3 regions of the Pseudovibrio sp. POLY-S9 genome follow, and region 3 is predicted to be linked to each of the others. Evidence: predicted binding sites of a transcription regulator. Region 3 holds the regulator's gene; each other region holds the start of a gene.
The links. The regulator LexA, encoded in region 3, represses DNA repair genes until DNA is damaged. The targets are predictions, from matches to a motif close to TGTTCNNNNTGTGTTCNG.

Region 1 (9,998 bases), on a different contig from region 3:
TGCTATTTAACAGCGGTCAGCTGTTTTTCGAACACTGCAACTACTTCTACTCCCCCGCAGATAAGCAAGTGACCCTAAGCTGCGCTTCAGACCAATAAGGCTCACAGGGAGCGGAACAGCCGCTCTGACGCTCCCTGCCAGATCTCGACATGCATCTGCCTGATTGCCGCAAAGCTCCCCATGACTTCACCGGCCCCTCGCTGCCGAAATCTTGAGTACGCCAAAACAACGCCTAAGTGAGAACACATTACGCTTTCAACCTAGGCGGACGGTCACTGTTTCCAATCCGGCGCCTCTTATGTTTAAAAAGATTGTTCTGCTGCTCCTCCTCGCATTTGCTGGGGTCTATCTCTACAACGCTTCATGGCTTTCAAGCCAAACTCCATCCGGCAAACCCAGATTCATTGCTCATCGCGGCGTCCACCAGACCTATCATCGCAACGAGTTGACCAACCAAACTTGCACAGCAGAGCGCATTAACACGCCTACCCATTCCTTTTTGGAAAACACAATTGCCTCCATGCGGGCTGCATTTGAAGCTGGCGCAGATATTGTCGAGCTGGATGTACATCCAACCGCAGATAACAAACTTGCCGTCTTTCATGACTGGACACTGGATTGCCGCACCAATGGACTGGGCATCACCAGATCTCATTCACTTGCAAAACTCAAAGCACTGGACATCGCCTATGGCTACACCGCAGATGGCGGAGAAACCTACCCTCTAAGAGGAACCGGCATAGGTGCAATGCCAGAACTTGAAGAGGTTTTCCGTGCTCTTCCCGGCAAGAAATTCCTGATCAACTTCAAGGAGAAAGAACTGCTCTCGGCAGAACTCCTGCAGGAGAAGCTTGACAAGCACCCTGAGTGGAAAGCGCAAGTCTGGGGCGTCTATGGGGCATCCGCCCCCACCTGGAGCATTGCAGACAGCGCGGAGGAAATCGTAGGCTTCGACAAACGCCAAACCAAAGCCTGCTTAAAAGCATACATTGCTCTCGGCTGGAGTGGTTACGTCCCGCAAGAGTGTAGAGGCACGGTCATCGGCGTTCCCTCAAATTACACATGGGCTGTATGGGGCTGGCCGCATAAGTTCCAGCAAAGGCTCAAAGAATATGGCAGCGAGGTCATCGCATCCGGCCCATTCACATTACAGGGGGTCGGTGGCGGCATAGACACACCGGAACAACTTGCTGCGGTGCCAGATAGTTTCGACGGATACATCTGGACGGACAAAATCGAAGTGCTCGCACCGTACATCCAAGGCCAGATTACGAAGTGAACTCCACATCCGTATGATGGCTCTTCCGCTCATCAATGGCTTCATCAATAATCTTCTTTGCTATAGCCGGTTTACGGTCCATGAAGCGGCGCAGGTCTTCCATCTTGAGGACCATGAGCTGAACGGGTGTTCGCGCAACAGCGCTGGCCGTTCGCTTGCGGTGAGCAAACAACGATGCCTCGCCAAAATGCTCACCCTCACCATGTAAAATACGGTGGTCAGAAAACACTTCTTCCACTTCACCAGATGCAATCAGGTAAAGGCTGTCTCCATCCTCGCCCTTCTCACAAATGGTTTGTCCAGCAGGCACACTGTGCGAATGTAAAAGCTCCGTCACTGCAGCGATCTCAATCGCAGACAGGCGCTCAAACAGCGGTATGGTGGCCACCATACCCCAGGTGATCACAAAATCTCTGCTATGGATCTCACGCGCAAACGCAGTGCCAACAATTCCAACTGGCAGCGCAAACAGGCAGTACCCCATCAACATCACCAGACTGGCAATGGTTTTACCCATCGCTGTGACAGGCACAACGTCACCATAACCAACCGTAGTGAGAGTTGAAAACGCCCACCACAATGCACTCGGAATAGTACCAAAATGCTCCGGCTGCGCGGCATGCTCAACACTGTAAAGCAGCGTTGCAGACACGAGAGCAACCCCGAAAATCAGCACAAGACTGCCAACAATCGCCCTCTGCTCAGCAACCACTGCAGAAATAAGAGAGCGAACAGCAGGCGAGTATCGCGCGATCTTCAAGAATCGCAACAGACGCAAAATAACAAGCGATTTCCAACTGATACTGGTGAAGAACAACGAAAGCCAGAAAGGCAGAACAGCCACAAAATCAACCAGCGAAAGCGGCTGCATCGCATAAACAGCACGCGCTTTGAGCGAACCATATTTCCTCAAAGGAGGATGCAGGTCTGAAACCCAAAGCCGCAATAAATATTCAACGGCAAAGATTGAGCCAGCAATGAAATCCAGCAGAAAGATCTGCCAGACATACACTTCTCCGATGCTTGGCTCCGTCTCAAGGACAGCAAGTCCCACATTCACAACAATAAAGATGATGAGAATAGCATCAATCTGCTTGGCAAGCCGGTTACCAGCACTGCTGCGCTCCAGCAGATTATAAACTTTCAACTTGATGGAGTGTGCCACCAACGCCCCCAATAAAATTCCCGGGCACTTGAAGAAACAGATAAAGCAATCCCAACAGCAATAAACCTCCCTTCACCATTTTACAGGCCCACGCAAATCGCAAAAAGAGGCACCCAGCGAAAGTAACTGGCAAAAAATAAAGGGGAGATTAAATCCCCCCTTTGCAACTCTTAGATCTTTGGTTCGGTATTAAAGCGTTTCAAGGTGAGCCTTGATCGCAGCAATCGCCTCATCAGCCTTGCTTGCATCTGGGCCTCCAGCCTGCGCCATGTCCGGACGGCCACCACCGCCACGACCACCAAGAGCAGCAGAACCAATGCGAACAAGCTCAACCGCACTGGCTGTCTCACTCACATCCTTGGTCGAGCCAACAACGATCGCAGCTTTTCCATCTTCCGCTTTGCTGATCAGCACAACAACACCGGAACCAATCGCAGTCTTGCCTTCATCGGCAACAGACTTGAGATCCTTCGGATTGATGCCTTCAAGAACACGAGCCATAAGCTTGAACTTACCCGCTTCAGTAACACCGGCATCCCCATCAGAGCTGCCACCGCCCATCGCAAGTTTCTTCTTCGCGTCCGTCAGTTCACGCTCAAGCTTCTTACGCTCATCCAGCAAGCTTGCAATACGAGCAGGAACGTCAGCTGCAGCAACCTTAAGCAAACCAGCACTTTCACGCATCAGCGCATCCTGCTCTGCCAAATACTTACGTGCTTCATCACCAGTGAGTGCTTCGATACGGCGAACACCAGCAGCAACAGCACCTTCAGAAACAACAGTCACAAGACCAATGTCACCAGTGCGCTTCACATGCGTACCACCGCAAAGTTCCACAGAGTAAGACTTTCCGGTTTTCTCGCCAGTGGTTGCCGTACCCATGGAAACCACACGGACTTCATCGCCATACTTCTCACCGAACAGAGCCATCGCGCCAGCTTCGATCGCCTCGTCAACTTCCATCAAAGAAGTCTCAACAGCACCGTTCTGCAGCACGATCTCATTGGCCAGAGCCTCAACCCGTACCGTTTCTTCAGCGCTGACAGGCTTGGGATGCGAAAAGTCAAAACGCAGACGTTCTGGCGTAACCAGAGAGCCCTTCTGAGCAACGTGAGTACCAAGCACTTCACGCAATGCTTCGTGAACCAGGTGCGTTGCGGAGTGGTTGGAACGAATGGCACTACGGCGAGAATGGTCAACAACCAACTCAAGCGCATCGTCCACCTTAACTTCACCGCTCTCAACGCGAACAAAATGGACGAACAGGCCGTCAGCTTTCTTCTGCGTGTTGGTGACAGCAAGGGAAACACCATCTGCAACCATGGTACCACAGTCGCCAACCTGACCACCGGATTCGCCATAAAACGGTGTCTGGTTAAGGATCAAGGATCCCTCTTCACCCTGCTTCAAAGAAGTAACTTCTTCACCATCCTTCACAAGGTTCAAAACAACGCCTTCTGCCTTCTCAGTCTCATAACCGAGGAACTCAGTCGCGCCTGCTTTCTCCTTGATGGAGAACCAGATGGCGTCGGTTGCAGCATCACCGGAACCTGACCACGCCGCACGCGCTTCAGCACGCTGGCGCTCCATAGCAGTATTGAACCCATCGGTATCAACCGCAATCTCACGGCTACGCAATGCATCCTGTGTCAGATCGAGTGGGAAGCCAAAGGTGTCATACAGCTTAAACGCTGTTTCACCATCAAGCTGATCACCGGAGCCCAGAGAACTGGTCGCATCTTCCAGCAGGCCAAGACCGCGCTCAAGAGTTTTGATGAAACGCTTTTCTTCCAGCTGAACAGTCTCTTCAATAAGCTTTTCAGCACGTGGAAGCTCAGGGAACGCCTGACCCATTTCACGAACCAGAGTAGGCAGCATCTTGAAGATGACCGGCTCTTGCGCACCCAAAAGGTTTGCATGGCGCATCGCGCGGCGCATGATGCGTCGCAATACGTAACCACGACCTTCATTGGACGGCAGAACACCATCAGCAATCAGGAAGGCCATAGACCGCAAGTGATCTGCAATCACCCGGTGGCTCGCCTGCGCTTTGCCAACAGCTTCAACACCAGTGAGATGCTCAGAGCTTGCAATCAACGCCTTGAAGAGATCGATCTCATAGTTGTTATGCACGCCCTGCATAATCGCAGCAAAACGCTCAAGACCCATGCCAGTATCGATGGATGGACGCGGCAGATCGATACGCTTTTCTGGCAGCTGCTCGTACTGCATGAACACGAGATTCCAAATCTCGATAAAGCGATCACCATCTTCCTCAGGAGATCCTGGAGGGCCACCCCAGATATGCTCGCCGTGATCGTAGAAAATCTCGGAGCATGGGCCACAAGGACCGGTATCACCCATGGCCCAGAAGTTATCCGAGGTCGGAATGCGGATGATCTTCTCATCAGCAAATCCGGTCAGCTTCTTCCAGATCCTGAAGGCTTCATCATCCTCCGAATAAACGGTGATCAACAGCTTGTCAGCCGGCAGCCCGTATTCTTTGGTGATCAGATTCCACGCCAGCTCAATAGCGTTTTCCTTGAAGTAATCTCCAAAGGAAAAGTTGCCCAGCATTTCAAAGAAGGTGTGATGGCGCGCAGTGTAGCCAACATTATCCAGATCGTTGTGCTTACCGCCAGCGCGGACACATTTTTGCGAAGATGTTGCACGCACGTAATCCCGTTTTTCCAAACCGGTGAATACGTTCTTGAATGGCACCATACCCGCATTTGTAAACATCAATGTCGGATCATTGCGTGGCACCAGTGGACTGGAAGGAACAACTTCGTGTCCGTTCTTTGCAAAGTAGTCGAGAAAAGCCGACCGAATTTCGTTGACGCCACTCATAGGTATTGATGTCCGTCTCGTTTTCTAGTGGGCAGCTACTTCAACAATCACAGCCGCCAAATTGCAGGGTATGTGCATCAAAAACGATGCAACAAAAAATTAGTATCTGCCGCGTTTTAGCCATATGCAGCAAATCTGTCCATAAAACCCTACAAAAAAAGAGGCTGGATAAATCCAGCCCCTCTAAACTCTATTGGTTTTCCGCAGCTTTTTCCGGATCATCAATCGCTTCAGCGATCAAACCTGCATTCTGTCGGATAGCAAGTTCAATCTCATCCGCCAGTTCAGGATTCTCTTTCAGGAAGGTTTTCGAGTTCTCTCGCCCCTGCCCCAGCCGCTGGCTGTTGTAGGAGAACCACGCACCTGACTTCTCAACAATGCCGCCTTTCACACCAAGATCCAGCAATTCCCCCATTTTGGAGATGCCTTCACCGTAGATGATGTCAAACTCAACCTGCTTGAATGGAGGCGCCAGCTTATTTTTCACCACTTTCACGCGGGTCTGGTTACCAACAATTTCGTCACGATCTTTAATCGCACCGATACGGCGGATATCCAAACGCACAGAAGCATAGAACTTGAGCGCGTTACCACCAGTTGTCGTCTCAGGCGAACCAAACATCACACCGATCTTCATGCGGATCTGGTTGATGAAGATCACCATGGTGTTGGATTTGGAAATGGAAGCGGTCAGCTTGCGCAGTGCCTGACTCATCAAACGAGCCTGCAGGCCAGGGAGCGAATCGCCCATCTCACCTTCAAGTTCTGCTTTTGGCGTCAGCGCAGCAACGGAATCGATCACCAGCACATCAATCGCACCAGAGCGAACCAGCGTATCGGCGATCTCAAGTGCCTGTTCACCAGCATCCGGCTGAGAGATGAGCAGGTCATCAATATTCACACCAAGCTTGCGTGCATAAATCGGATCCAGCGCATGTTCAGCATCAATAAAGGCGCAAATTCCGCCTCCTTGCTGCGCACAGGCAACTGTGTGCAAAGCCAGCGTGGTTTTACCGGAGCTTTCAGGTCCATAGATCTCAACGATACGCCCTTTTGGCAGTCCACCGATTCCAAGACCGATATCAAGACTGAGAGAACCAGTCGAGACGCTCTGGATTTCTACGGCCTGCCCCTGGCCCATGCGCATAATGGAGCCTTTACCAAAGGCTCGTTCAATTTGGGAAAGCGCTGCATCCAGTGCTTTATTCTTGTCCATCTGATTGCCCTCAACAAGGCGAAGTGAAGTTTGTGCCATACGTTCTCATCCCTTATTCCACGATGGACGCGTAGTTTCAAAGTCAGTTATTTGTACTCATTTTGTTCCAACTTCGCAATACCTGATAACTAACTAATAAAAATAGATTAATTTCAATGTGTTCTCCTATTGTTCAACATGTAGATAACTTTTCCCGACACCTGTTTGGAGGAACGCATCTGGAATCAAATGGAGCCGCAAAATTTATTTTGGATTCGTAAAATAATTATTTTAGATCGTAATCCTCTTAAGATCTTGTAATATATTGCACTTTCACCTTTCAACCTTACGTCTATCTGTGCCTCTCAGCTCAAATCTAACATAATTCCACAACATGCTGATTTCATGTGTTTTTTTATCTTTGCATGTAGGTTTGCGCTCAGCAAACCGAAGCAAACCCGGACCATCTAAGGACCCTTTACAAAAGTCGGCATCACTATGAACGCCTGAACTTGATTAACATTTCATATTTCATATTTCAGCAGAGCTAAAGAATCTAAAGCAGACTTTTACGCTTTTTTGAGCAACCTTTCACGCTCCTGATGGTAGGTCATAAGTACATCATCAACCATTCTCTCAACCATCACCTTTTTCGGTCTTTTCCTCTTAGGCAGGTAGCCACTCAACATATCAGAGATGGAATCGTCATACTCGACATCTGCTTTTACGACATACTCGGGCCAGTATCCGTGTCGATCCAGTGACACCCAAATAGCGTCATATAGGGGCCATCGTTCAAGATGGAAATTCCCTTGCATAACATATTGATTATCAACACCTAACTCTTGGCACATGAGCACGTAAACATCTGCGGGCAAGCGTGTTTTTCCGCTCATATAATTCTGTAACGAACGATACGGCAGCCCAATCTTTTCACTCATATGCTTGAGTGACATTTTAGCGAGCTTCATCGTCGCCTTTAGGCGCGCCACCAGCTGATCATTTATTTCATCCATTGACAATGCACCAATTTAGGTGCATTTTTATATGAAATGCACCAATACAGGTATTTAATATGTCCGACATTACTCGCACTATCACACTCACTATTACAGGATCACCAGACCTATACTGCGTAGTTAGAGCTGGTTTTGTAAGCAAGGGATTATCATTGAACAAATGGTGTAATGCAAATGGCGTCAACCGTCAGACCGCAGAAAAATCGCTTAAAGGAGAAACCAACTCTCACAATGCACGCGAACTGATCCTACGACTTGTAGAAGCTTCAGGAGTTGAGCTTAAGGGTTGAGTTCATGAACGCTATCGTTTGCTCAGAGTTTGCCAAGCTAGCGAACATCTCTGACAGAAAGGCAAGAGAAGCCCTTTCCAAGTGCTATTCTGGCAACCTTTGGAGAGAGAATAGGCTAGCCGTGAGCATGGTCACAGGCTCGAAAGGTCAAGGTGGCAAACAATACCTAGTAGAGGTCTCCAGCCTTCCAACCGAATTACAAGAGCGTTTTCACGAGTTACGCAAGCGCAATGCTGTAAGCGCTTATTCCCCCCCAGAAGGACAAGCAGCATCTAAAGAGCATGAGTGGAAAGTAAGTATGATTAGACCAATACTTGAGCACACTAAAGGCTCAGCTGGACGCGCCAATGAGTTCGATAGGCTTAGTGGGCAGCACGTAGTTGACTGGCAAGGACGGCGGAAGACTCTTAAGAAATCTACCCTTCAGCTATGGGTACGAACCTTTGAAGATAGCGGCCAACTTTATCTTTCCTTGGCCTCAAAAACGAGGGCTGACAAGGGTAAACCTCGGGTCATCATTTCAAGAGCGTGGGATAGCAACGTCTCGTTATCCGATGACAAAAAACTAGAAATACTGAGCAAAATAACAAAAGAAATTCAAACCCTTGTCGCCAATGGAGCAACCTTAAAGCAAGTTCGTATTCTTGGTCAGAAAGAATTGAAAGACTTGACGTTAGCGCACGGCTTTGAAGCGGTTGCAAATTTCAATTCACCTGAAATGTTCAAAGTTCCAGAAAAACTAATCCAACAGCAGAGCAGATTTAAAGCTGTTCACCTTCACAACAGTGACCGCAAGGCAAGTGAAGACAACAATGCACGAATTACACGCTTCATTTCTAATGATGATGAACCCATGAAGATTGTTGTAGTGGATGTGCATCACATCAATGTCCTCATCGAAAGAGAGGACAGCACAACAGCAACTCCTAAGCTCCTTGCGTTTTACGACATCGCGACAGGCCGTGTCTTCTGGCACCTAGCCTTCTTCAACAAGCGTGGCAGCGTGCGCAACATTGACCAAATAACCGCAACCGTTGACATGCTAAACAACCCTTCTTTCGGGGTGCCTCAATACATCTATGCAGATAATGGCTCAGAGTATAACTTTGTTGACGATCTCCAAGACCTTTTACAGTTAGGCGTGCAACTAAAAGTCTTTTCAAGCGCTGAAGAGAGAAACCGCGTTATACGAGCAACCCCATACAACGCTGCAGCAAAGCATGTAGAGGGCTGGTTCAAAGACTTCAACCAGCAACTTATGCAACACATTGAAGGATACATCGGTGATAATCGCCATGCGCCCAAAAGTCCGAAAATAGGAAAGCTCCCAGTCTTTAAAGGAGGTTTTGAGGCATTCGTAAAAATCGTTGAAGGGCTCATGCAAGCTTATGAGCACATGCCTCAAGATGGACAGCATTTAAAAGGGCGTTCCCCTGCACAAGTCTTTAAGTCTTGGGTGCAACGTGGTTGGCAAGCAACCATCATGGACCCGACTGACGCCAAGTATGTCTTTACGAGAGAGGAAACACGTGTCCTTGATCGACACACCTTCAAAGTTGCTGGGCGCAAATGGTTCTGCAAAAAACTGCTCGCATATTTTGACAAAAAGATCATTGTTCATATCCCCAAATACCACGGCTTCTCAGAGCTACTAATCACAGACCTAGACGGCAATGAAATTGGCATAGCTAGGACTGATACTCCGTTCCACGTGCTTGACACACGTGGCGCTGTAGAAAGCCGAGATCGAAAGTCCACACGCAACAAACACTTAGTCGAAATGGGAAAATCAGTTGGCAAAGTTGACATGGTAGAGAAGCTAATTGCTTACGGCGAAAGCTTCGATCCGGTAGAGCCAAACGAACCAGATGGCGTTGTTCGCATTCAAACCCATCGCAGTTCAGGTCGAGCACTCGACCCTATTTCACCCGAAATGAATGAGTTCATCAACGAAGACGAAGAGATCGACGAAATTGACGCAGCTCGCCGCGCACTTGCTTCAGCGGGTAATAGTTAGTGGAGAATAACAAATGATACTATCGCGGCCATATGTCCCTGATCCAGACACTTACGTAGAGATAGGAGCCGTTGAGCGCACAAGACAAGCGATTTTGAGTGCAATGAAGTCGCCATTTCCTTCATACATTGTAAGTCCACCCGGCTACGGTAAAACCACGGCGTTGTATTATCTTTCGCAAGA
Region 2 (9,998 bases), on a different contig from region 3:
GTCATGGACCAGGGTGAGGGCAGCTTCCTCTATCTGATCCCATCTGCATTTGGGGCGATGCGGGCTCTCGGGTTTTCTGCGACGGCTGGATATCTGGTGCAATTGCCTTTCACTGTTCTGGCGTTCGTGGTGGTGTTCTGGCTGTTTATGCGTGAGCGTGAACCGATCGCCCGTAATCTTGCGGTGACGCTGTGTGTTTTGCTGGCAACGCCATTCCTGTTCCTCTGGGACTATGCAGTGCTTTCTCCGGCGCTCTACCTTTATGCGACACGCACTGGTTTGTTTGATGATGACGCGAATTCTCCGTTTGTAGCGCCGCTCCTTTTGTTTGCGGTTTATCTTCTGCCAATCGTCAATATTGCGCTGGCGGCTCACGGCTTCCCGGTGGGGCCAATCTTCACGGCGCTGGCGTTGGCTGCTGTGTTGACCCGGATGGTTGGTATTGATCAGATGCAAGTTAGTGTAGGGGATGAACCAGAGGAGGGGGATAACTCCCTTTCTGATGAGCGCGAAAAGGATGAAGGGCTCGGGACAACCTGAGCCTTGGCCGTCCGTTACATAGGAACGCAGGTTTCACGTAAAAAACGCAGATCAACGCAAAATCACACAAAGCAACGCAAACTGCGTAAAGTCGTGGCCCAACTTTTCTCGGATCCAGAGTAATTCCTGTCTAAATCCTAACTGTTCTGGCTGGTGTGTTATTCCCGGTGGCGATAAGACTAATGCCCAGTTGATGATTAAACAGGTGAGTAAACCGGTGAGCCTTGCTGATACCTCTCAAAAAGAAATTGAAGCCCTGAACGCGGACGAAGCTGCGCTGGAGCTGGAGCGGCTGGCGGGGCTGATAGCTGAGTATGATGCGGCCTATCACACCAAAGATGCGCCGATTGTTGATGATGCGACCTATGATGCGCTGCGCCGCCGGAACGAGGCTTTGGAAGCTGCTCATCCGGAACTGGTGCGTGCTGACAGCCCAAGCAACCGGGTTGGTGGTGCTGTTGCGGAAGGCTTTGGCAAGGTCACTCACGCCGTACCGATGCTCTCGTTGGACAATGCGTTTTCTGATGAGGACGTGCAGGACTTCATTGGTAAAGTGCGGCGCTTCTTAAAGTATGATCCGTTGATGGGTGCTCTCGCGGTGACGGCTGAGCCAAAGATTGATGGCCTTTCCCTTTCCTTGCGCTATGAGAGCGGCAAACTGGTTTATGCCGCAACCCGTGGTGATGGCACCACTGGTGAGAATGTGACAGCTAATGCGCTGACCATTAAGGATACTCCGCAGGTGTTACCTGCGGGTGTGCCGGATGTAGTTGAAGTGCGCGGCGAAGTTTACATGAGTCATGCGGACTTTGCGGCACTGAATGCGCGTATGGAAGCCAATGGCGGCAAGGTGTTTGCAAACCCGCGCAATGCGGCGGCAGGGTCTTTGCGACAGCTGAATTCTGAGATCACCAAGACGCGTCCACTCAAGTTCTTCGCCTATGCCTGGGGGGACATGAGTGAGGTTCCTGCTGAGACACAGATGGGCATGGTGGAACTGTTCGGACTGTGGGGTTTCCAGATCAACCCGCTGATGAAGCGCTGTGAGAGCGCTGAGGAACTCTTGCGCGTCTATCATAGTATCGAGGAGGATCGCTCCGGTCTTGGTTATGATATTGACGGCGTGGTTTACAAGGTGGATCGGCTGGATCTGCAGGGGCGCCTTGGCTTTGTATCGCGCTCACCGCGTTGGGCGATTGCTCATAAATTTCCGGCAGAACGCGCGTTTACAACGCTCAATGCCATTGAAATTCAGGTGGGACGAACGGGTGCTCTGGCTCCGGTTGCAAAGCTGGAACCTGTCACGGTTGGCGGTGTTGTGGTCTCTAATGCCTCTCTTCACAATGAAGACTACATCAAAGGCATTGGTCAGGATGGTGAACCCATCCGAGATGGCAAGGACATCCGTGTTGGTGATACGGTGATTATCCAGCGTGCTGGTGACGTTATCCCACAAATCGTGGATGTGGACTTGGGTAAGCGGGCTGAAGATGCAGCTCCGTTCGAGTATCCCGTGAACTGTCCGGCCTGTGGTTCTCATGCCGTTCGCGAAGTCAATCCGAACTCTGGCAAGGTTGATGCTATTCGCCGTTGTACAGGTGGATTGATTTGTCCAGCGCAAGCGATTGAGAAGCTTAAGCATTTCGTTTCCCGTAATGCCTTCGATATTGAAGGACTGGGCGAGAAGCAGGTGGAAGCGTTTTACGAATATGACATGGATAAAGGTGGGATCCGCACACCAGCGGACATCTTCACATTAGCGGAACGGGACAAGAGCTCGCTCAACAAACTGCGTTCGCGTGAGGGGTTTGGTGCTGTTTCTGCGCGCAAGCTGTTTGAAGCTATTGATAGCAAACGGCAAATTGAACTGAACCGTTTGATTTTCGGGCTTGGTATTCGCCATGTTGGAGAGGGAAATGCCAAGCTTCTGGCTCGGGCGTACTCCTCCTGGAGTGCTTTTTCTGATGCCATGATTGCAGCAACTGATGCAACTTCAGAAGCTTACCGTGAACTCAATGACATTGACGGAATTGGCGGTACGGTTGCCAATGCTCTGGTCGAGTTCTTTGCAGAGGAACATAACCGTGACGCGCTTACTGCGCTGATTGACCAGATCACCCCGCTTGATGTGGTTGTTGCTGATAGCTCTGACAGCCCTGTTGCTGGAAAAACACTCGTGTTTACAGGTAGTTTGGAACGCATGAGTCGTGATGAGGCGAAGGCACGTGCAGAAAGTCTGGGTGCGAAAGTGTCTGGTTCTGTTTCCAAGAAAACTGATCTGGTGATCGCGGGTCCAAAAGCCGGGTCCAAACTCACCAAAGCGCAAAGCCTTGGTGTTCAGGTCATTTCAGAGGATGACTGGTTCGAGCTGGTCGGCGATCAATAAGAAGAGAGCGAGGGAGCTGCTAGGCTCCTCTCGCTGCATTGGTAGACTTGCGGCGAGCCTACTTCTGCGCCAGTGTTGCTCTTAGGCGGACAGATGCTTCGGCGCGTCCGCCGATATAGAGCATCATGTTCTTGCCATCTGTCTGCACGCTCATGGGGATGGTTTTCTCGATCTGCTTTTTTAGCGGGTCGTAGTCAGCTTCAGCTTTTTCAAGTGCTTTCAGAGCACTGTCGTATTCCTGGATCTTCTTTTTGACTGCAGGTTGGAGTTTGAGCAGCTTTTTGAGCTCTTTCGCTGTATCGCGATAGTTGGGATCAGTTTTGGGGTCTTTTTCCTGCTGCTTCAGCTGGCTTTCGAGCACTTTGAGCATTTTGTGTTTTGTCGAGATATCCTCTTCCAGTGACTTGGAGGCCTGAACAAAGCGGAAGGTTCTTGCTTTCTCTTTTTCAAGTGCGGCAATGTTCGTTCTGGCTTTCTTCATATCCGGCGCGTCTTCAACATGATTGTCGTAGGTCAGTCGGATGGCTGCCTTGCCCTGGAAAATGAGTTTGTCGAAGCTTGCAGTGTCCGTCGCATGGATGTTCATCCGACGTCTGATTTCAGCCCAGATGCTTGTGCGGTTTTTATAGAAATCATCGTAGTTTTTATATCTGCAAATGACCTTCGGCATATCTCAAGCTCCATTCCAGTTGCGGTCAGATGTTCTCCAGAAGCAACATCCTTGGCTAAGAGAGTGGGCAGGAAATCTTAGCAAGATCTCTCAGGAGACAGCGATAATTGAGCCAAATTTGAAGATGTGATCGATGGGTTGGCTGAATTTGTCAGGAAAATACCAGTGGGGCCGGAGCATGCCACTGGTGTTTTCTTAGATGTTTGAAGGAGTTGCCTAGCCGATTTGCTTGCGGATCTCTGCCAGCATCGCCAGATGGGTATGGATGAAGGCGACCAGAATGGTTGCTGTAGCCACATCCACGTTCACAGGCTTTTTACCGGATTCTGGTGATTGAACCTTCAGCAAGTCCTCATGACCAGTGATTTCAGCGGAGATGTACAGACGGTCAAAATCCTCACCGTTTTCGGCCTCCAGCTTCTTGTAGATGTCTTCCAGAACGGCGGGACGCGGGGGAGGTGTGGCGCCCGTGGATTCAATCACTTTTGAGACCGCAGTTTGTTCTTCGCTTTCCAGCTCTGCAAACTGGCGCACCAATGGATTGCTGGCCTTCATTGTCGCCATTTCACTGATGGCAAGTGAAAAGGGGCTGATTGTCAGCGTCTTGTTGGTGTAATCGGTGGAGCCGTGGTGGTTGGCCTGGGCGGAGGAAACCAGAGCAGGTGCTGCCAGTAAAGAGCCGGAGATGCCAATGAGGGCGTTTCGGCGTGTCATGTGTAACTTACCAGTATTCATAGTTTTTCTTTCAGGTTGTTACAGTGTTGTTTGTCTTTCGGAAGTGAAGATATTCCCATTGCTAAGCTGAGTTATTCTCGTTGGCAGGTATACGCATACTTCCTCTTTAAAACACTAAAGGGCCTCCCGGATTTCAAGTAACTCAGAACAAGCTTGATAAAACATCACAGAGCAAAGCTGGCGTGAGGCAAGAGTTACTGAGTGAAGATGCCTTGCCCTACAAAACGATGTGTATCTCTTTGCTGATGCCTCGCTTCTTCAATGTTGTTGCTATATTGTTCCTCGTTAAGTATTGGAGATTCTCCCTCTGATTTGAGAGGGGTATGCGTTCAAAGGATCTAACGAGCTCAATGGCAAACTCTTCTGGCCCACTTCATCGCGGAATACCTGCTCACCCTGCTGATCCTCTGGCTGCACCACAGCCCAAGGCAGGTGGTATCGCAGCGAGGGCCATGGCTGCACGGCAAACCAACGCCCCAGCCTACATGGAAGGATTGAATGCAGAACAACGACTTGCTGTTGAGACGATCAACGGACCTGTGCTCGTTCTTGCAGGGGCCGGCACTGGTAAGACCCGTGTTCTGACAACGCGTATTGCGCATATTCTGGCAACGGGTCATGCCACTCCGGGGCAGATCCTTTCTGTGACCTTCACCAACAAAGCTGCCCGCGAGATGAAGACGCGCATTGGCGCTTACATTGGTGATGGCGTTGAAGGCATGGCCTGGCTCGGCACGTTCCACGCGATCTGCGTGAAGATTTTGCGCCGCCATGCTGAGCTTGTTGGATTGAAGTCCTCGTTCTCCATTCTGGATACGGACGATCAGGTTCGTTTGATCAAGCAGATCATTCAGGTGGAAGGTCTGGATGAAAAGCGTTGGACTGCAAAGACATTTGCCGGGCTGCTGGACAGCTGGAAGAACCGCGGGCTTACACCCTCACAGATTTCAGCTGGTGACGCACAGGCCTTTGCTAATGGCTTGGGGCGCAAGCTTTATGAGACCTATCAGGAACGGCTTTCTATTCTGAATGCCTGTGATTTTGGTGATTTGCTGCTGCACTGTATTACGATCTTCAAAGAGCATGATGACGTTTTGAAGAGCTTCCAGCATCGCTTCCGTTACATGCTGGTGGATGAGTATCAGGATACCAACATCGCGCAGTACATGTGGTTGCGCTTGTTGGCGCAGGGCAATCCGAACGTGGCCTGTGTTGGCGATGATGACCAGTCTATTTATGGCTGGCGTGGTGCTGAGGTTGATAACATCCTGAGATTTGAGCAGGATTTCCCGGGTGCTGTTGTGGTTCGTCTTGAGCGGAACTATCGCTCGACCAGTCACATCCTGTCCGCAGCTTCTCATCTGATTGCGCACAATCAGGGCCGTCTTGGTAAAACCCTTTTCACTGATCAGATGGGATCTGAGGAAGAAGAGAAGGTGCAGGTTACCTCGGCCTGGGATTCTCAGGAGGAAGCCCGCTCCATTGGTGATGAGATTGAAGCTCTTCAAAACCATGGGCATTCTCTGAATGAAATGGCCATTTTGGTGCGTGCGTCCTTCCAGATGCGCGAGTTTGAAGACCGGTTTGTCACGCTTGGATTGAACTACCGCGTGATCGGTGGTCCGCGCTTTTACGAGCGTATGGAGATCCGCGATGGGCTCGCCTATTTCCGCTGTGTGATGCAAACGTCAGACGATCTGGCTTTTGAGCGTATCGTGAATACGCCGAAGCGTGGGCTTGGTGAAGCAACGCTGAAGATTGTGCATGCTTATGCGCGGGAACGCGCTATTCCGCTGATGATCGCTGCGGAAGAGTTGGTGCAGACCAATGAGCTGCGTCCGAAAGCTCGTGCTGCGCTGGCGGATGTTCTTGGCATGTTGGAGAACTGGCGTAATCAGGTTGAGACCATGAGCCATACGGAACTGGCGGAGATCATTCTTGATGAGAGTGGTTACACCCAGATGTGGCGTCAGGATCGGTCTGCTGAAGCGCCGGGGCGATTGGACAACCTGAAAGAACTTATCCGCTCGATGGAAGAGTTTGAGAGCATGGCTGGATTCCTTGAGCACATCTCGTTGGTGATGGATAAGGACAGCGATGCGGAAGAGGATGCGGTCTCGATTATGACGCTCCATTCTGCAAAAGGCCTTGAATTTGATAGTGTTTTCCTTCCCGGTTGGGAAGAAGGCGTGTTCCCGAACCAGCGGGCATTGGATGAGACAGGGCAGGCTGGTCTGGAAGAGGAGCGACGCCTTGCCTATGTGGGTCTTACCCGTGGCCGCAAGCGTGTGAAAGTGTGGTTTACCTCTAACCGCCGCATTCATGGCTCGTGGCAGTCCTGCATTCCTTCGCGGTTTCTGGATGAGCTACCTGCAGACAGTGTTGAGGTTGTTGAAGCCTCCAGCTCTTATGGTGGGTATGGTCTGAATAGTGCTGGTGGTGGTTATGGTGCCAGCCGGTTTGACAACAGTGATCCCTTCCAAAGCAAGTACTCTACGCCGGGTTGGCAGCGGGCGCGTAAGGCACAAGCGTCTGGTCAGCAGTATGGCAAAATGCATGGTGGGAACCAGAGCCGTCGTGCCAAGAAGGCTGGTCCGATGACCATTGAAGGCGAGCTAGTTGCCAAGAGCGTTACTGAGGCAGGAAGCGATTTTGCGATCGGTGAGCGGATTTTCCATATGAAGTTTGGTTATGGATTGATCGGCGATATTGAGGGGTACAAGCTCACCGTCGATTTTGAAAAAGCTGGCCAAAAGAAAGTGCTCGATAGCTTTGTTGAGCGGGCATAAGCTGCAACGCAAGCGTTAATTACCTTTAGGGTAGATTGTGCTATCTCTCTTCTAAGTTGTGTTGGGAGATGGCAATGAATGAGGTGGTTCTCGCGCTTGCGATGATTGGTGTGGCGGGCGTTGGTGCACAATGGCTTGCCTGGCGATGGTCTTTGCCTGCGATCGTTCTTCTGCTTGTTGCTGGCTTTCTCATTGGTCCTGCCACGGGGGTTCTCAGCCCAACTGCGTTGTTCGGTGATTTATTGCGTCCAACTGTTGCGCTTGGGGTTGCCGTTATTCTGTTTGAAGGCGGTCTTTCTCTTAACTTTCAACGTATTGGCGGTGTTGAGAAGGCGGTTTGGCGACTCGTTCTTTTGGGCGCTTTTATCGCGTTTTTGTTGGGCGCATTGAATGCCCACTATATCGCAGAGCTGAGCTGGCCTTCGGCGCTGGTGTTTGCTGCTATTCTGATTGTTACCGGTCCTACTGTCATTATTCCTCTTCTGCGTCAGGCGCGGTTGGAGCGACGGGTGAGTTCGCTGCTGCGCTGGGAAGCAATCCTTGCTGATCCGCTTGGTGCGCTGCTCGCGGTGTTCATGTTTGAAGGGTATCTGGTTTATCACGGCGACCATGGTTTTTGGGTGCTGGCGATCCGGGCTGTGGCTGGGCTGCTGATTGGCGGTGTTGGTGGCTGGGCGCTGGGGCGTGGATTGATCTGGCTGTTTGTTGGTGGTCGCGTTCCTGAATTTCTCAAAGTACCGCTGATTTTTGTGAGTGTGATGGGTGCTTATGCGCTTTCTGATTTGGTATTGGAAGAATCCGGTCTGCTGACAGTGACGGTTCTTGGGCTGGTGCTTGGTAACTCTCGTCTCGCCAGTCTTGAAGAGCTGAAGCGATTTAAGGAAGCGGTCACGATCATTCTGGTGTCTTCGGTATTCATTGTTTTGACGGCTTCAGTTCAGCTTGGCAGTCTTGCGGAGTTTGGGTTGGAGGATTTGGCATTTATTCTGGTGCTGTTGTTCGTGATCCGGCCTATTTCGGTTTGGGTTGGAACCATTGGTGCTCACTTGAGCTGGAAAGAGCGTTTGCTGGTTGGGTGGATTGCGCCACGTGGTATTGTGGCTGTCGCGGTTTCCGGCTTGTTTGCAAGGTCGCTTGTTGAGCATGGGGCTCCTGATGGAGAGCGGTTGGCAGTTTTGTCGTTTGCCGTTGTGGTTGCGACTGTGTTTGCGCATGGGTTTTCGCTTGGGCCGTTTGCGCGGTGGCTGGGGCTTTCCAGTCATACGGGGCCGGGATTGCTGATTGTGGGAGCGAGCCGGTTTAGCGTAGCGCTTGCGACCAAGCTGAAAACGCTGGATGTTCCGAGCCTTACCGTTGACCGTAACTGGGGTAAGCTGCGGCTCTCGCGCAATGCCGGGCTTACGAACCATTATGGCGAGGTTCTTTCTGAGGAAGTTGAGAATGAGCTTCCGCTTGAGAATTACAGCGTTTTGCTCGCAGTGACTGATAATGATGATTACAACGCGCTGGTGACCACAAACTTTGGACCGCTTATGGGGCGAGGGGAGGTGTATCAGTTCGCACCCTCAGAAGAGCAAAGCGAGAAGGAAAAGTTTCGCCGTGTTGTGACACTTGGCGGGCGTCCCTTCCTGACACCAGAACACAGTTATAACGACCTTGAAACGAAGATCCGTGAAGGCTGGTTCATCAAAGCCAGTGAGCTGACAGATACTTATGGCTGGACCGAGTTTCAGGAGGCTTTGCCAGAGACGGCTATTGTGCTGATGTTGATAGACCCGACCAAGAAGCTTCGACCGCTGAATGGCACCAAGCCTGCGATGCCGATTGCTGGTTCAACAATACTTAGCCTTGTTCCCTGCGAATATGCGGCAGAGCGCGAGAAAACCTCGTGAGTACTGGCTTTTCGTTGCTGCACCTTCTATACGCCTAGGCAAAGGTTTTCACTGAGTTTTGATAGCTCATCGTAACTAAGGGATTTTGCATGGACACGATCCGGGTTCGCATTCCGGCACCTGAGGCTGAAGCAAAAGCACTCTCCGATATTATGGAGGCGCGCTTTGAAGATGACGGGTTCCCAGTTGCCGTCTTTGAAAGCTCCAAGGACGGAAAAACTTGGACCGCAGAAGTGCTGGTTCTGGAATCTACGGTTGATGACGCAATCAATCTGTTTGAAATGCGTTTGTTTGATCAGTTTGAAGGCGGCGTTATTCCAAGCTTTGCTGAAGTTGAGGCGCTGCCTGACATCAACTGGGTTGCCAAATCCCTTGAAGGTTTGAAGCCGGTTCGTGCGGATCGGGTTATCGTTCATGGTGCGCATGATCGTGATGCTGTCGGCCAGTCTGACATTGGTATCGAGATTGAAGCGGCGCAGGCCTTTGGCACCGGTCACCATGGTACGACTGAAGGTTGCCTGTTGGAGCTTCAGCGCTTGTTGAAGCGGCACAAATACCACCGTATGCTTGATTTAGGCACCGGAACGGGTGTTCTGGGTATTGCGCTTGCTAAGCTGACCAGCTCTGAAGTTCTGGCGACCGATATCGATCCGATTGCGGTGGAAGCTGCGATTGATAATGCGCGCAAGAACAATGTAGGGCCTCACTTCAAAGCCTTTACCGGTGCTGGTGTGGATGACCGCCGCTTTAATGAGTTTGGCCCGTTTGATCTGGTTGTTGCCAATATTCTTGCAAGACCGTTGATGCAGATGTCCGCTAAACTGTGCGCTCACCTTGCGCACAAGTCTACGCTGGTTCTGTCCGGCTTGCGGATTGAGCATGGCCCACGGATCATCTCAGCGTATGGACAGCAGGGATTGAAGCTTGTGCATCGCCGCGAGATTGAAGGATGGCTGACGCTGACCTTTGCAAAAGGCAACTGGGAC
Region 3 (9,998 bases):
AATTTCGGCTCAGGATTTCCAACGAGCTTATTCACGCGAGCTCGACCAGCTGTCACGCCGCGTCGGCCAGCCTGTCACTCAGGAACAGGCCGCTGCATTTGGCGTACCAGCTCAGGTTTTGGGCCGCCTCATCGCCGAAGCTGCGCTTGATTATGAAGCATCACAGCTGCGCATCGGTGTATCTGATGAAGCTATTGTCAAAACAATTCAGGAAACACCAGCATTTCAGGGTGTAAATGGTTACGACCGTAATCGCCTGAGCCAGGTACTTTATAATCTGGGCATAAGCGAAGACGAATTCGTGATGCAGCAACAGCTCGTCGCAGAGCGTCAACAGCTTGCAGAAGCCGTTATCGGCGGCATCGTTGTGCCGAAGGCAATGCTCGAAGCCTTCGACAAATACGCAATGGAAGAGCGCACTGTTGAGTACCTCGTGCTGCCACAAAGCTCTCTGACAAATGTTCCAGCTCCGACTGACGAAGAACTCGCTGCGTTTTTTGAAGAGAACAAAGGCAACTACAAAGCACCTGAATACCGCAGTGCCACTTTGATAGAGCTGACAGCAGACAAGATCGCAAAGCCGGAAAATGTGACTGAAGCGGAACTCGCTCAGGAATATGAGCGCACCAAAAACCGCTATCAGTCTCAGGAACAGCGCCGAATCTTCCAGATTTCCTTCCCAACCAAACAGGAAGCAGAAGCTGCTGTTGTTGAGATGGAGTCCGGCAAGACCTTTGAAGACCTCATGAATGAACGCGATCTGACCGAAAAAGATGTCGATCTCGGCCTCATGAACAAATCCGGCTTCCTTGATCAAAAAATTGCAGATGCAGCTTTCGCTCTCAAAGAAGGTCAGGCAAGCAACGTGGTCGAAGGACAGTTCACCAACGCGGCCCTCTTTGCCAAAGAGGTTAAGGCAGCTGCAGTACAGCCTCTGGAAGACGTTAAAGACGAACTACGCGGTGTCGTTGCTCAGGCAAACGCAGCCGATGAAGTAGAAGACCTCTTCAACGAAGTCGAAGACGCACGCGCAGGCGGCAGCACCTTTGAAGAAATCGCTGAGCGCTTTGATCTGGCTCTGATCAACACACCTTCATTTGACGCTTCCGGCAAAAACGAAGCGGGCGAAACTGTTGATCTTCCACAAGCAAGCGCACTGACCACAGCAGTCTTTTCAACCGATGTTGGCGTTGAAAATGATCCGCTGGAAATCGGCCGCACAGGTCACCTGTGGTACGAAGTGAAAAATGTCACCCCTTCCCGCGACAGAGAACTCTCTGAAGTGAAAGAAGCCGTGACTGCTGACTGGACTGACAACCGCACAGCGGAACTGCTGGAAGAAAAAGCTCAAGCTTTGATCGCAGAAGTCGAAGCAGGAAAGCCTCTTTCCGAAGTCGCAACGGCCGAAGGCCTGACAACAGCCACATCCGCTCCGTTCACCCGCAACGGCGGCATTGCGGAGCTTTCCGGCTCAGCTGTGACTGCAGCATTTTCCGGACCAAAAGGCACCGCCTCTCAAGTTCCTGGCAACAACGAAGACCGCATTCTTCTTGTCCTCACCGACACGACGTCTCCAGCCTTCATGACAGAATCTGAAAACGTGCAGCGCATTGACACTCAGCTGACAGGCGCGCTGGAAAGCTCCTTGCTCAACCAGTTCATCTCTCAGCTGGAGCAAACAGAAGGTGTCCGAGTAAATCAGACAGTCTTCAACCAGCTGACCGGACTGGATCGCCAGTAGACAAATCCTTGTCGAAAACAAGCCCGCCACACTTATAAGTGTGGCGGGCTTTTGTTTATCTCCTAGACAGCCCTCCGAAAGCTATCTAATAGTTAGCCCTTGTGTATGCTAAGGAATTACCTGAGAGATTGAGGGGGTTTTCGCCGTGAGCAATTTGAAAAATCTCATTGGAATTGTCGCTGACGGAAACACGTTGGACCGATCTCAGGCCCGCGAGGCCTTCGAGATCATCATGTCAGGCGCTGCAACTCCCGCACAGATCGGTGGCTTCCTCATGGCCTTGCGCTTGCGCGGCGAAACCATCGACGAAATTTCCGCAGCTGTAGAAACCATGCGCGCCAAGATGATCCCGGTGAAAGCACCAGATCACGCCATCGACATTGTTGGCACAGGTGGCGACGCATCCGGCTCCTATAACATCTCAACATGTACAGCCATTGTTGTGGCAGGCTGTGGCGTAACCGTTGCAAAACATGGCAATCGGTCCCTGTCCTCCAAATCCGGCTCAGCAGAAGCACTTGCCGAGCTTGGCATCAATCTGGATCTGGATGCGAACGGCATCAGCCATTGCATTCATGAGGCCGGTATCGGCTTCATGTTTGCGCCAAACCACCACAAGGCCATGCGCCATGTCGGCCCGGCCCGCATTGAGCTGGGCACCAGAACGATCTTCAACCTGCTAGGCCCGCTCGCCAACCCGGCAGGCGCAAAGCGCCAGATGACAGGCGTATTCGCACAGCAATGGGTTGAACCACTCGCTAACACCCTTCAGGAAATGGGCACCGAAAAAGCCTGGATCGTCAACGGCTCCGATGGAATGGACGAAATCACCACCACCGGAACCACCTTTGTCGCCGAACTGAAGAACGGAAACATCAACACCTTCACAGTGTCTCCTGAAGATGCGGGCCTGCCGCTTGCAAAAACAGAAGATCTGAAAGGCGGCGATCCAAAAGAAAATGCTCAGGCACTGCGCGAAGTGCTGCAAGGAGCAAAAAACGCTTACAGGGATATCGTCCTGCTCAATTCAGCGGCCTCCCTTATCGTCGCAGATAAGGTCTCCACCCTCGCTGAGGGTGTCCAGATGGCTGCGCATGCGATTGACCAAGGTGCAGCCCTTTCCCGACTGGACAAACTTGTTGAAGCCTCCGACGCTGCAACAGCTGCCAATATGAAACTCTAAGACCACGGATCCCATGTCAGATATCCTTAAGAAAATCGAAGCTTACAAACGTGAAGAAATTGCTGCTGCCAAAGCGCAAACTTCATTGGCTGATCTGAATGAGGCGATTAAAGCAGCAACACCAACACGCGGCTTTGCAGATGCTTTGAAAGCCAGACATGCGAATGGTGAGTACGCCCTGATCGCGGAGGTTAAAAAAGCCAGTCCATCCAAGGGGCTGATCCGCGCTGACTTCAACCCGCCCGCACTCGCGAAAGCCTATGAAAACGGTGGTGCAGCATGCTTGTCCGTATTGACAGACACACCATCCTTTCAGGGCAAACCAGAGTATCTCGTCGCAGCGCGCACTGAAGTATCTCTGCCAGTTCTGCGTAAAGATTTCCTTTATGACACCTATCAGGTTCATGAAGCACGTGCATGGGGCGCTGACTGTATTCTGATCATTATGGCAGCTGTTGACGACCAACTGGCCAAAGAGTTGGAAGACGCCGCATTTGAACTGGGCATGGATGCGCTTATCGAAGTTCATGACGAAGCTGAGTTGGAACGCGCACTGAAGCTCTCCTCTCCGCTTGTTGGCATCAACAATCGCAATCTAAAAACCTTCGAGACATCTCTGGAAACCAGCGAGCGGCTCGCACCACTGATCCCGCAAGATCGAATCATCGTTGGCGAGAGCGGCCTGTTCACTCCGGAAGACCTCTCCCGAATGGAAAACTCCGGCATCTCCACCTTCCTCATCGGCGAAAGCCTGATGCGTCAGGAAGATGTGGAAACCGCAACCAAAGCTTTGCTTAAACGCTAAAAATCAACTGCTTGGCAAAAGCAGACACCTGAACAAACTGTGTCCAGAGGCAAGAAAATGTCAGAACTTTCTCCAAAACTCACTCACTTAGATGACAGCGGTGCGGCTCATATGGTCGACATTTCGGAGAAAGAGGTTACCTCACGCATTGCCCGAGCAGGCGGTCAGGTAAAAATGCAGCCTGAAACTCTGGACATGATCCTTTCAGGCAACGCCAAGAAAGGCGACGTGCTCGCAACGGCGCGCATTGCTGGCATCATGGCGGCCAAGAGAACTCACGAGCTGATCCCTCTCTGTCATCCTCTGGCGCTTTCCAAGGTTCAGGTGGACTTCACACCCAACCCTGAACTGCCAGGAATTGAGATCGAAGTCTTTGCAAAAGTGTCCGGCCAGACCGGTATCGAGATGGAAGCACTTACAGCTGCCTCCGTTGCCTGCCTGACAATTTACGATATGGCAAAAGCCGTTGATCGCTCTATGGAGATCGGTGAAATCCGGTTGCTGGAGAAGAAGGGCGGCAAGTCCGGTCACTATCTGGCTGAGGAGGATAACTCCCAATGAACTTGATCAGTATTGAAGAAGCGCTGGACCGCCTCCTGAAAGATGTGAATCCGATCGGTACCGAGCAGCTTCCACTACTTGAAGCCGGAGAACGCATTCTGGCAGAAGATGTTGCTGCAACACGAACGCAGCCTCCATTTTCCGCCTCAGCAATGGATGGATATGCCGTCAAAGCTGCTGATACGGTCGATCCAGAGACTGCTTTGAAGGTCATTGGAGAAGTCGCTGCCGGGCATAACTTCGATGGCACGTTGCAAGCCGGAGAAGCTCTGCGCATCTTTACAGGTGCACCTGTTCCAGCAGGCGTTGACGCGATTTTGATGCAGGAAAACGCCCGCCGTGACGGGGATAACCTGTTTTGCGAGGAAGCCGTTTCTGTTGGTAAGTTCATCCGCCCAGCAGGCCTCGACTTCAAAGAAGGCCAGACCCTCCTGAAGGCAGGAGCTCCACTCGGCTTCCGTGAATTGTCTCTTGCAGGCGCTATGAACCACGCAACCTTGCCAGCGCGCAAAAAGCCAGTCGTTGCGATCCTCGCAAATGGTGATGAACTCGTCGAGCCAGGTCAGATACCAGGTCCGAATCAAATCATAGCGTCCAATCAGGTCGGCATCGCAGAATTCGTCAGAAACTGTGGCGGAACGCCAATGATGCTGGGCATTGCACCAGACCAGCCTGAGGAAATCACGGCACGCGTGAAACAGGCTATTGAAGCAAAAGCCGATGTACTGGTGACACTCGGCGGTGCCTCTGTGGGCGACCACGATCTCATTCAGGACGTACTGGGCGCTGAAGGCATGGAGCTAGGCTTCTGGCGCATCGCCATGCGCCCGGGCAAGCCCCTCATGGCCGGAGCCCTTGGCCCCATGAAAGTCCTCGGCCTTCCTGGCAATCCAGTCTCCAGCCTTGTATGCGCACTCCTCTTCCTTGGCCCGCTTCTGGATAAGATGCTAGGCCGCACGGTCTCTGTGACAAATCAAGGCGTTACCAAAGCAACTCTGGCAGATGATTTGCCTGCAAATGATATGCGCCAAGACTACCTGCGCACCAGTCTGGGCACAGACGAACACGGAGATCTGACAGCAACACCGTTTGGCAAACAGGACTCTTCCATGCTTGCTTTGCTGACAAAAGCAGATGCCCTGATCATTCGTCCACCACACGCACCAGCTGCAAAGGCAGGTGAAAAAGTGGACCTGCTCAAGCTACGCTAAATCCAGACATCAGAAGTGGGCAACCCCTGCCCACTCACCCACCAGAAACCAAATCCCCCAGTTCTAGCAGGGCTTAACCTCAACAAACCCATTGCAGAACACAATGAGAACAGGTAGAGTACGTTCGTGTTTTGTCCTTCCAATCGCAGAAGTTGAAGTCTTTCAGCTTCTTGGAATTACAAAACTGCGATTGGTCAGGAATGGCCGCTCACTTTCAATCAGCGCCTTAGGAGCGAACGGGGATAAAAGATGCTTACACAGAAGCAACACGAGCTTTTGATGTTCATCCATCAACGCTTGAAGGAAGCCGGTGTTCCGCCCTCCTTCGATGAGATGAAGGACGCGCTGGACCTCCGTTCCAAATCCGGCATTCACCGGCTGATCACAGCTCTGGAAGAGCGCGGCTTCATTCGCCGCTTGCCGAACAGAGCTCGTGCACTTGAAATCCTCAAACTGCCAGACTCCATTTCTCCGGGCCTGAAGCCTGCCGCCAAGGAAAAAGGCTTTGCACCTGAGGTGATTGAGGGCTCCCTGAGCAAGAAAGTAGCAACGCCGCCACCTCCACGCACCACATCACCAGACGAAGTGCCAACGCTGGAAATCCCGGTCATGGGCCGCATTGCTGCAGGCGTCCCAATCGAAGCAATCCAGACACAAAGCCATACCATCGCAATGCCTGCTGATCTGATGGGGCGCGGCGAGCATTATGCATTGGAAGTCAAAGGCGATTCCATGATCGATGCCGGTATCTTCGATGGGGATACCGTGTTGATCAAACGTGGTGACACGGCTGATAACGGCGAAATCGTTGTGGCGCTGATTGATGAAGAAGAAGCAACCTTGAAGCGCCTGCGCAAAAAAGGCGCCTCAGTCGCGTTGGAAGCGGCCAACCCCGCCTACGAAACTCGCATCTTCGGCCCGGGCCGCGTCCACGTTCAAGGCAAGATGATTGCGCTCTTCCGCCGCTATTAAATCATTGGTTGCCTGAGGCAATTTTGGATTCCAAGGTCTGCGCTGAGCATCATATGCCCAGCGCACTTTTTTTATTCTTTCCCCGCCCTTAGCGCCAGCTGAGAGCCAGATGTAAGCTGAACCTCGTTCTCCGAAAATCTTCTGGTCGATAACCAGCTCAGCCCGGCAAGCCGGAGGCGCCTGAACCTGTGTGATGACGATGGTGGCAAGATGGCAGTCAGCCTCCAAAACATCAACTGCTTTGGACTGCGCCAGCAGGATAGGTTCTGAACTTACCCTCTCTCCCTCCGCAGGCTGCTGAGGGAATATCTCAATCACACAGCCGCGCTCATCACAGGACCGATCTGAAGCCCTCACCTTGTGCTGCTTGAACGAACCCGCTGAACCCCCACCAGCGCGCAACAGGCTGTCAGCAGCAAACGACATACGCGAGGACGTCAGTCGAAACGCACCATCCTGCCCATAATAAGCAATGTGCTTGCCCGCATCCGCAATCATCAGATCAGGCGCCTTGCCACCGGCAAACATCAGGACACTCACCGTAAATGCCGGAAGTGAAAGCCATTTCAGGCGCAGCGGCATCACACACAGCACGACAATCGCTAGGATCACGAGCAGATACCCTGGAGCACTGGCAACCCCGAGACTGGTCAGCCCCTCACTGAGTGAGCTCACCCAGTAGGCAGCTTTCAGCACCAGCGCCAACCCAGCCTCCATCCCTTGCAGAAAGAACGCATCCGCACCAAACGGGATCGCCAGCAGGCTCAATAACCCAAGGGGCATAACCACAAAAGTCACCAATGGCATCGCAAGGATATTCCCCAGAACTCCATAAGGCGCAACCTGCTCAAAATGCATCGCCGCAACTGGCCCCGTGGCAGCACCTGCAATCAACGAGGTCAACGCACAAGCTAGAATCCACTTTAAACTTACACGACTAACCTTCTGAAACCATGAGACATTCCGTCTGCGCGAACTATCTCGATCACCGAGCAACCAATCCTTCCCAAGCATATAGGCTGAGAGCAAGGCGAGCACTGCAATGAAGGACATCTGAAACCCGGGAGCCAGAACCTCCTCCGGCCTCAGGCTCAAAAGCGCAAGGCAAGCCAGCGCCAGACCACGCAAACTGAAGGCCCGCCGACCAAGCAGACCCGCGCATAAAATCATCGCCGCCATCAAAAAAGCCCGCTGCGTTGCGACAGAAGCACCTGACAAACCAAGATAAACAATCGCCGCAATCAGCGCTGCCACGCTAGCGTAAACGTGAATATGTCCTTTCAGCGCAAGCGACTGGCTGAGAGACAAGATCAGGCGGGCACCAAGGAAGACCAGAGAAGTGACAAGACCCATATGCATACCGGAGATAGCGAGGACATGAGCAAGTCCGGCGTTGCGTAACGCATCCTTGTCAGCGGTGGCAAGGTAGTCTCGCTTGCCCACCAGAAGCGCAACAGCAAACGCACTTTCCGCGCTGTTATCCAACACCCGCCGGATCCGCTGTGCTATCCCACTACGCACACGCTCTATCCCTTGCAGAAAACTTGTGCCCTCTACGTGCGCTACAACAACCGGCTTGGAAAGCGCATAGCCAACCGCACCAATCCCACTGAAAAACGCAGTCCGGGCAAAGTCATACCCACCGGGGCGCACCGCACCTCCCGGCGGCAACAACCGAGCCTTCAGCTGCATCCTGTCCCCCATCACGGGTGCCTCTTTCATCCCCTTGATGCTGATCCGGATGCGATAAGAAAGAGGAGTTACGCCCTTCTGCGAAAGTGCGTTTACATCTGCAAAAATGACGGAGTAAGCCCCTTTGCCAGAATGCTTCACTCCAGCAACCACACCCTCTATTTTGCGTGTAACCGGGCGCTCCAGCGGGTCACCGCGCGCATACTCCACGCGCAAATCAGCAAGGAAGAACCCGGCTATAAAGAACAAAAGCGCAGTCAGACCAACCGTCAATCGACCACCCCTCCAACGACGAAAAGCAAATATTCCCAATAAGATAAAAGGAGTTCCGCTTAAAACGCTGTAAGGCTCCGCGGGGAGTGAGAAATAAACCAGCACACCAGCCAAATGGCAAAGCGCATACCAAAGGATGCCATGCCCCTTGTTCCAATCCTGCACCAGAGCAGAGCGGGCATAAGTCATGACAGCTGACCAATCCGGCCTCAGCACGAAACCCAGCAACTTACGTGCCCTTTGAAGCACATCACGAAGCCCAAGGCGCTGTTTTTCTTCAGCAAAACGCGTACTTGCGTTGCTATGTGCGTTTTTTGCGTTGACTTGCGTTTTTGTGCGTTGCTGTGTGGTTCGCCCAGCAAGCGCCGTATCGGTCTCAAACGGCGCAAAAGAAAACTTATCCTCCTCAAGGCAAAGCTCGCCTATTCTGGGAGCACAGCCACCAGATTGCGTCTTGTCTGAGGATGATTGCCCCTCGCGCACCCTTAAGTCCCTTTCTGCCACTTGGGAACTTTTCAATGCTATGGTACACAGCCCGCAGAGGTACGGCGCCCCGCCGTAATTACCCCAAACTATTCGAAGTAACTTGAAACTTTTCCGGAACACCTATGACTAAACCTGTTGTGACGCGCTTTGCGCCTTCTCCTACTGGCTACCTGCATATTGGCGGCGCCCGTACAGCCCTGTTCAACTGGCTTCTGGCAAAACACAGCGGCGGTAAAATGCTGCTGCGCATTGAAGACACCGATCGCTCCCGCTCCACCGAGGAAGCCGTAGATGCGCTGCTGGACGGTCTGTCCTGGCTGGGCATGGACTGGGACGGCGAGCCGATCTCCCAGTATGGCCGCGTTGACCGCCACCGCGAAGTTGCTGAGCAGATGGTCAAGGACGGCACTGCGTACTACTGCTACTGCTCTCCGGAAGAAGTGAACGAGATGCGCGAGAAGGCCCGCGCAGAAGGTCGCCCGCCGCGTTATGACGGCACCTGGCGTGATCGTGACCCATCTGAAGCACCAGAAGGCATCGCCCCTGCTATTCGCCTGAAAGCGCCGCTCGAAGGTGACACCATCGTGGAAGATCAGGTTCAGGGCACCGTCAAGTTCGCCAACAAGGATCTGGACGACCTGATCCTCGTGCGTTCTGATGGCAACCCAACCTACATGCTGGCCGTTGTGGTAGACGATCATGACATGGGCGTCACCCACATCGTACGTGGCGATGACCACCTGACCAACGCAGCACGCCAGTCCCTGATCTACAAGGCCCTGAACTGGGATGTCCCGATCATGGCGCACATTCCGCTGATCTATGGACCAGACGGCGCAAAGCTCTCCAAGCGCCACGGCGCAGTTGGTGCAGAAGCGTACCGGGCTATGGGCTACCTGCCATCCGCCATGCGCAACTATCTGGCACGCCTCGGCTGGTCCCACGGCGATGACGAGATCTTCTCTACCGATCAGATGATCGAGTGGTTCGGTCTGGACGCTGTAGGCAAATCCCCGTCCCGTTTCGACTTCAAGAAGCTGGAAAACCTGAACGCTCACTACATGCGCTCAGAAA

Region 1: the regulator LexA is predicted to act here: its motif matches at 6,602-6,619, upstream of recA (recombinase RecA).
Region 2: the regulator LexA is predicted to act here: its motif matches at 4,597-4,614, upstream of PPL9_RS27695 (UvrD-helicase domain-containing protein).

What each region holds. Positions count from the first base shown of each region.
Region 1 is NZ_LCWX01000122.1:148,457-158,454, forward strand. Features, by position in the region: gene PPL9_RS10225 (hypothetical protein) at 1-98, shown strand, start outside; gene PPL9_RS10230 (glycerophosphodiester phosphodiesterase family protein) at 299-1,279, shown strand; gene PPL9_RS10235 (cyclic nucleotide-gated ion channel) at 1,269-2,444, opposite strand; gene alaS (alanine--tRNA ligase) at 2,634-5,294, opposite strand; gene recA (recombinase RecA) at 5,485-6,549, opposite strand; gene PPL9_RS10250 (helix-turn-helix transcriptional regulator) at 7,059-7,505, opposite strand; gene PPL9_RS10255 (hypothetical protein) at 7,803-9,815, shown strand; partial or broken gene PPL9_RS33190 (hypothetical protein) at 9,829-9,998, shown strand, end outside.
Region 2 is NZ_LCWX01000243.1:130,021-140,018, forward strand. Features, by position in the region: partial or broken gene PPL9_RS33885 (glycosyltransferase 87 family protein) at 1-540, shown strand, start outside; gene ligA (NAD-dependent DNA ligase LigA) at 734-2,926, shown strand; gene PPL9_RS27685 (hypothetical protein) at 2,985-3,596, opposite strand; gene PPL9_RS27690 (DUF4142 domain-containing protein) at 3,813-4,310, opposite strand; gene PPL9_RS27695 (UvrD-helicase domain-containing protein) at 4,682-7,120, shown strand; gene PPL9_RS27700 (sodium:proton antiporter) at 7,195-9,012, shown strand; gene PPL9_RS27705 (50S ribosomal protein L11 methyltransferase) at 9,102-9,998, shown strand, end outside.
Region 3 is NZ_LCWX01000239.1:6,258-16,255, forward strand. Features, by position in the region: gene PPL9_RS26390 (SurA N-terminal domain-containing protein) at 1-1,741, shown strand, start outside; gene trpD (anthranilate phosphoribosyltransferase) at 1,887-2,924, shown strand; gene trpC (indole-3-glycerol phosphate synthase TrpC) at 2,938-3,729, shown strand; gene moaC (cyclic pyranopterin monophosphate synthase MoaC) at 3,787-4,290, shown strand; gene glp (gephyrin-like molybdotransferase Glp) at 4,287-5,501, shown strand; gene lexA (transcriptional repressor LexA) at 5,751-6,473, shown strand; gene PPL9_RS26420 (ComEC/Rec2 family competence protein) at 6,369-8,921, opposite strand; gene gltX (glutamate--tRNA ligase) at 9,047-9,998, shown strand, end outside.